One region of the Arthrobacter sp. Soil_C_49 genome, then DNA from elsewhere that is predicted to be linked to it. Evidence: riboswitches for the same ligand, from Rfam matches in the RefSeq annotation. Region 1 holds a riboswitch; the other holds the start of a gene.
What was found. Region 1 has a riboswitch for S-adenosylmethionine ahead of AC3A4Z_RS15710 (DUF1737 domain-containing protein). Riboswitches for the same ligand answer to the same signal wherever they lie in the genome.

Region 1 (3,398 bases):
CAACGAAGGTGGTGAGCGTGTCCGTCTGGAATACAGGCAGCAGCGAGATCAGGAAGACGCCGATCAGCACCGCGAGCGCGGTCACGTAGAGCTTGGCCGCACGGCGTGAAGTCAGGTCCACCACGGTCCCAAAGTCCGCTTGGACCCGGGGCCCGTAGACCATACCCACTACCAGGCCGGAGAAGAGGACAAAAAGCTCGGCGCCGGAAACGAAGCCCACCGCTTCCTGGGTAAGCAGCTGGAACAGCGACGTCATACCTAGGTGGTTCACCACCACGAACACAATGGCCATGCCCCGCAGCAGGTCCACCCGAGAGTCCCTGTTGGAGGGATCCGTGTAGCTCCAGGCCGTTGCCGCGTTGACCCGCCGGGGGATCTGCCACAGCGCCACCAGGAGGATGATCAATGCCGCTCCCACCGTCCAGGCAGCGGCCCCCGCAAGCGTGTTGGCACGGACGTATCCCGCTCCGGCGGCGATGTCGGTAACAGGCCCGGTGACCATGGGGGAAGCCTCCAGCCGGTCACGGGCGGCGGCCGCAACTGCAGGGTTTCCGGTGAGCAGCCAGTCGATGCTTGCCACGCCGATGTCCCTGGTGCTGGTCCGCTCATCCCAGACCACTGCAGCCGTCTTGGCGAAGTCTGTGGACGTGGCGGCATCCAGGACTTGATCCCACCAGCCCACTTTGATGTCCAGGTCGGAAGCGCCGCCGGAGGCCGGGCTGTAGAAGGCCGCGGTATGCAGCAGGAACGGCTTGTCCTTCCCTGCCGCATACGTTGCGTAGAAGTTTTCCGCGCCGGAGGTGGTGAGCATCTCCTTCAGTTCGTTCTGCCGGGGCACTGTATTCACGGGAGCGCCGCCGGCGGTGTCGTCATGGAAGGCGGTCAGGCCCACCCAGTCCACGGCGTCGTCCCCGGGATAGTAGGGGGCGTAGGCCGCGTCGGAACCGTTCCATACGCCGTCACCGTTGGTATCCAGCAGGGCAAAGCCCTCGCTGCCTGGTCCGGGGGCGTTCCGGTGCCGGTCATAGGGGTAGTCCTTGCCTAGGTAGGGCTCCCACACCATAGATGTGCGCTCGCCGTCAGTTTCGTCGAATGCCGCGGAAATGGTTTGGAAGGCGGACCGGTAGGCGGCGGGCTGCTGGCCCCATTCCACCCAACTGGCATTCATGTCCGGGGCGAAGCGGACCAGCAGCTGGCCTTTGAAGTTCACGGCCAGCTTTCGGACCTCGGCGACGAAAGATGCGGCGGCGTCAGCAGTGACCTGGTCCAGCGGAACAGTGGGCTTCACCGTCAGCATCGCATGGGCGCCCTGGCCCCCGGACTGCTCCAGGAAGCCCCGGATGTCGTTCTCCTCCGATGCGCGGAACGGCAAGGCGATGTCGTGCCCGAAAAACGCCGGGGAGGCCCCCAGCCTTTCCGTGAAGCCGGCCGCCGTATCCTCACCCCATTCCAGGACGGCTCCGAGCATCGGCTTACCCTCATCCGGGAAGGCATCTGCAGCGCGGGCGGCTCCAGCGGGAACCACCAGCGCAAGGACAGCAATCAGCATTGCCGCGAGCAGGGCAGCGCCCGCACGGAGCAGTGGCAGGCGCCGATGCGGCCAGCGGAAATTCGGCGGAGGAAGTTGCCGTGAATGGTGTTGCAGCCCTGCGGCTAGTTGCGTGCTGATGAGAACCCCCGGGCATTTTTCTCCGACGACTGGGGCGGTGCCCCCCATGAGAAACACTATCTTCCGGGGAAGCCCCGTTAGGCGTAAGGCGCTTCGCCGCCTCGTGGTGATTCCCGCCGTCGTCCGTTCCGCAAACGGCAGTAACGCGCCCAAGCTGCTTCAGTTACGGAACATGACGACGACGGCGGTGCGGCAGTGCGCGCCAAGTGTTACGTTTTTGGGGAGTAATGAGTACCGGCGCCAAGCCCTGACTGGCCGGTCGGCAACCCTCCTTTCGCGGCGGGGTGCCTCAGGTGAATACTCGGCATATCGACCGATTCGAGCTGCAAGCGTGAGAGAAGGAGATCCGTCATGTCTGACGCACCTGCCCCCGAAGAAAAGCTGGCCTACCGCCTCATCACAGGGCCGGATGACCGGTCCTTCTGCGAGCGGATTTCCGCCGCCCTGGCAGAGGGCTACGTGCTGCACGGAAGCCCGGCCGTCACGTTCAACGGCCTCACTGCCATCGTGGCGCAGGCCGTGATCCTGCCGGCAGCCGTCGCTTCCGCCGACGCCGCTGTAGCCACCGCCGTGGACGAGCTTGTACTCGGCGAAGACCTTGAGTTCGCCGGGGAGGGCCACGCATGAGCTACGCAGGAGACCTTACGCCGCAGGAAGCCTGGGACAAGCTGCAGCAGGGCGCCATCCTGGTGGACGTGCGCACCGAGGGCGAATGGGCGCACATCGGCATCCCGGACACCAAGGCCACGGACAACGATCCGCTGTTCATCCAGTGGACCTTTCCGGGCGGCATCCCCAACCCCGATTTCCTTAAGGACCTGAGCCTGCAGGCCCCCGAGGATGGCTCCACTGAACTGCTGTTCCTCTGCCGCTCCGGCCAGCGGTCCATCGCCGCCGCCATCGCCGCCACACAGGCCGGGTTTACCTCCTACAACGTGCTGGAGGGCTTCGAAGGCGAGCCGGACCGCTACGGCGAACGAACCGTAAATGGCTGGAAGAACCGCGGCCTCCCTACCAACCTGGGAAAGAACTAAGTGACCTTCAACGAAGACGCCGCCGGCTGGAGCCCTGACACCCAGGCCGTCCGCGGCGGACTGGACCGCACCAACTTCCAGGAAACCAGCGAGGCTGTCTTCCTGAATTCAGGCTTCGTGTACGAATCCGCCGCCGCTGCCGAGCGGGCCTTCACCGGCGAGGACGAGCGCTTTGTCTACTCCCGCTATGGCAACCCCTCCGTGGCCACCTTCCAGGAGCGGCTCCGCCTCCTCGAGGGCACCGAGGCGTGCTTTGCGACGGCGTCGGGCATGTCCGCCGTTTTCACCGCCTTGGGTGCCTTGCTGGCTGCCGGCGACCGCGTGGTTGCCGCCCGCTCGCTCTTTGGCTCCTGCTTTGTGATCCTCAACGAGATCCTGCCGCGATGGGGCGTGGAAACCGTCTTCGTTGACGGCCCGGACCTGGACCAGTGGCGGTCAGCTCTGTCGCAGCCCACCACCGCTGTTTTCTTCGAATCACCGTCCAACCCCATGCAGGAGATCGTGGACATCGCTGCGGTGAGCGACCTCGCCCATGCAGCGGGCGCCACCGTGGTTGTGGACAACGTTTTTGCCACTCCCCTGCTGCAGCGCTGCGGGCAATTCGGTGCGGACGTCATTGTCTACTCCGGCACCAAACACATCGATGGCCAGGGCCGCGTGCTGGGCGGTGCCATCCTGGGCACCAAGGAATTCAT
Region 2 (3,398 bases), on a different contig from region 1:
GTCGATGTCCGGCTCTCTGGGGCTGAAACTCCGGGTTCTCCCGTGGCCGCGGCGGTTCAGGCAGCTGTGGAACGGTACGGCGCTTTTATGGGACTCCCCACCGTCCGCGTGCAGCCCGGGCTTAAGCTGGAAGGACACCAATGAGAGGCACGGCACCGTGAGCAACTTGTTTTTCTGGATCATTATCTTGTCGTTCCTGATCCCGATGGCCATGCGGATGTACCGGAAGTCGGTGGCCCGCAGGAACCATGAGCAGAGCTTTACGGGGCGCTACCCGGACCAGTTTCCGGGCGGCGGGATGTTCCCCGGCTCCAACGGCCCGCAAAGCAAGCAGCCCCGGGACGGTTTCACCCAGCAGGACTACTTCGGCGGCGGATTCCGCCAGCTTGACCAGCCCCAGCCCCTCCCCGGCGAGCCCCTGCCGCCCGTTCAACCGCTCCCGCCCGTCCCACCGGCGGGCCAGCAGTTCCCGCCCTACGGGCAGCCGGCTTTCCGCGAGCCGACGTTTGGACAGCCCGGCTACGGACAGTCCGGGCAGCCGCAGCAGGGACAGCGCGAAGAAGCCCCGCAGCAGCCCGCAGTCCCTGCAACTCCCCCGCCGCCGTCGGCCCCGCAAGGCTACCGCGCGCGCAAACTGGCGGAACTGGATACGCAGTACAGCAACGGTGAGCTTTCCATGGAGGAATACATGACCCGCCGCACCGAGATCATGAACGGCTAGGAGCCGTCAGACCAGGAAGCTGGTCCGGAGCTGGTGCCCCAGCTGGCCGATTTCGGTGAGGAATCCGTCGTGCCCGATGGGCGCCTCGATGAAGTTGACGTCCACGTCTCCCGGGAGCGCGCGGGCCAGTTCCAGGGACTGGGACGGGAAGTAGAGCCGGTCCGAATCCACGGCGGCCACAAAGAAGCGGGCGCCGGCACGGGACAGCGTTTGTTCCAGGGACCCGCGGCCGCGGCAGACGTCGTGGCTCATCAGTGCTTCGGTGATGGCGATGTAGCTGTTGGCGTCGAACCGCTGGACCAGCTTGGTGCCCTGATGGTCCAGGTAGCTCTCCACCTGGTAGCGTCCTCGTGCCGCGAGCTGCTCGCCCTGGAACGGTGATTCGGGGGCCTGGGGTGCCCGGCCGAAGCGTCCGTCGAGTTCAAGGGGCGAACGGTAGGTGATGTGGGCAATGCGCCGGGCCAGGGCCAGGCCCTCCTCCGGCAGCGGCCCGCCGTAGTAGTCACCGCCATTGAAGTTGGCGTCCTGGCGGATGGCCAGCGTCTGCGCCTGGGCGAAGGCGATCTGCTCGGCGGTGCTCGCGGCCCCCACGGAAATCACGGCGCAGCGCTGCACGCGTTCCGGATACGTCACCGCCCACTCCAGCGCACGGGCGCCTCCCATGGACCCGCCCAGCACCGCGAACCAGCTGCTGATGCCCAGCTGGTCGGCCAGCCGGGCCTCTGCCGCGGTGCTGTCCCGGAGGGTCACCAGCGGAAAACGGGAGCCCCAGGGCTTGCCGTCAGGGGCGGGCGAGGACGGCCCGGTGGAGCCGTAACAGCCGCCCACAATGTTGATTGATACGACGAAGAACCTGTCCGTGTCCACGGGAGCGCCCGGTCCTGCGAGCTGTTCCCACCAGCCTTCTTCGTCGGTGTCGCCGCGGGTCACGTGCGTGCTGCCGGTGAGGGCGTGCTCGATCAGGACCGCGTTGCTGCCGTCCTCGTTGAGCGTGCCCCAGGTTTCATAGGCGAGGGTGACGTCCGGCAGGTAGCCGCCTGCCTCGAGCTGCAGCCCCCCGATGGAGGCATAGCGGACAATCCCGTGTTCGGGAACGGTGGTACGGGTGACGGTAACCGTCATGGCAAGACCTCTTCTACGCGCTTGCCTGCCGCCGTCTGACCGGCAGGCCAGGTCTTCACCCGGGGCACCCCACCGCGGAAGGAGGGTTGCCGGCCAGCAAGCCGGGGCTGTCACTGGCACTCATGACCTTCATTGAGTGTACGAAACAGCCCCCGCCCGCCGCCAAGAGTGTGACTGGTTGTGACTTCCCGGTTGCCGCCGCTGCTCCTGCCGGTGCTCCTGCCGGCAGTCAGGGCGCCGCTCAGGCGCCGCTGGCTCCCTTGGCCGCCCTGAAGCCGGCTTCGAGGTCCGCGAGGATGTCATCGATGTGTTCGATGCCCACGGAAAGCCGCACCAGTCCGGGCGTCACGCCGGCCACTTCCTGCTGTTCCGGTGAAAGCTGGCTGTGGGTGGTCGACGCCGGATGGATCACCAGGGAGCGGACGTCGCCGATGTTGGCCACGTGCGAGTGCAGTTCAAGGGCGTCCACGAAGCGCTTGCCCGCCTCTGCCCCTCCGGCCAGGTTGAACGAGACGATGGCGCCTGTTCCCTTCGGTCCGTACTTGCGGCCCCGCTCGTACCAGGGGCTGGAGGGCAGGCCAGCATAGGCGACGGATTCGACGTCGTCCCTTCCTTCCAGCCAGCGCGCCACTTCGGTGGCGTTTGCCACGTGCCGCTCCACCCGCAGGCTCAGCGTCTCCAGCCCCTGGGCGATCAGGAAGGCGTTGAAGGGCGACACCGCCGAGCCGAGGTCGCGCAGGAGCTGGACCCGGGCCTTGAGGATGTAGGACAGGTTGGCGCCCAGCGCGCCCTCTGCGCCGAGGTCGCGGGCGTAGACCAGCCCGTTGTAGGTGGGGTCCGGGGTGTTGAACCCAGGGAACTTTTCCGCGTCCTTACCGAAATCGAACTTCCCGGAGTCCACGATGACGCCCGCGATGGCAGAACCGTGGCCGCCCAGGTACTTGGTGGCCGAGTGCACCACGATGTCAGCGCCCCACTCGAGCGGGCGGATGAGGTACGGGGTGGACAGGGTGTTGTCCACGATCAGCGGCACCCCGGCCTCATGCGCCACCTGGGACACGCCTTCAATGTCCAGCACGTCCTGCCGCGGGTTGGAAACCACCTCACCGAAGAAGAGTTTGGTGTTGGGCTGCACGGCGTCCCGCCACTGGTCCAGGTTGTCCGGGTCCGCCACGAAGGTGACCGAGATACCGAACTTCTTCAGGGTGTGCGCGAAGAGGTTGTAGGTGCCCCCGTAGAGGCTTGGGCTGGCCACGATGTGGTCTCCCGCCTCGGCGATGTTAAGGATGGCGAATGTCTCCGCGGCCTGCCCGGAGCTGAGCAGCAGGGCCCCCAGGCCGCCTTCCAGGCTGGCGATCCGCTGTTCCACGGCCTCCTGGGTGGGGTTGCCGATCCTGGTGTAGATGGGAGCCAGCTCCGCCAGCGCGAAGCGGTTTGCCGCACTTTCCGCGCTCGGGAAAACAAAGGACGTGGTCTGGTAGATGGGGAGGGCGCGGGCGCCGGTGGCGCTGTCCGGTTCCTGCCCAACATGGATCTGGCGGGTTTCGAAGGACCA

Region 2: linked by a shared signal. The riboswitch ahead of metX (homoserine O-acetyltransferase MetX) and the one ahead of AC3A4Z_RS15710 (DUF1737 domain-containing protein) in region 1 are both predicted to bind S-adenosylmethionine.

Annotation. Positions count from the first base shown of each region.
Region 1 is NZ_JBDGJZ010000010.1:1,760-5,157, reverse strand. It holds gene opgC (OpgC domain-containing protein) at 1-1,549, opposite strand, end outside; SAM riboswitch class IV at 1,893-2,007, shown strand; gene AC3A4Z_RS15710 (DUF1737 domain-containing protein) at 2,021-2,296, shown strand; gene AC3A4Z_RS15705 (rhodanese-like domain-containing protein) at 2,293-2,703, shown strand; gene AC3A4Z_RS15700 (O-succinylhomoserine sulfhydrylase) at 2,704-3,398, shown strand, end outside.
Region 2 is NZ_JBDGJZ010000013.1:45,579-48,976, reverse strand. It holds gene AC3A4Z_RS17925 (winged helix DNA-binding domain-containing protein) at 1-144, shown strand, start outside; gene AC3A4Z_RS17920 (hypothetical protein) at 158-721, shown strand; gene metX (homoserine O-acetyltransferase MetX) at 728-1,843, opposite strand; SAM riboswitch class IV at 1,856-1,971, opposite strand; gene AC3A4Z_RS17910 (bifunctional o-acetylhomoserine/o-acetylserine sulfhydrylase) at 2,085-3,398, opposite strand, start outside.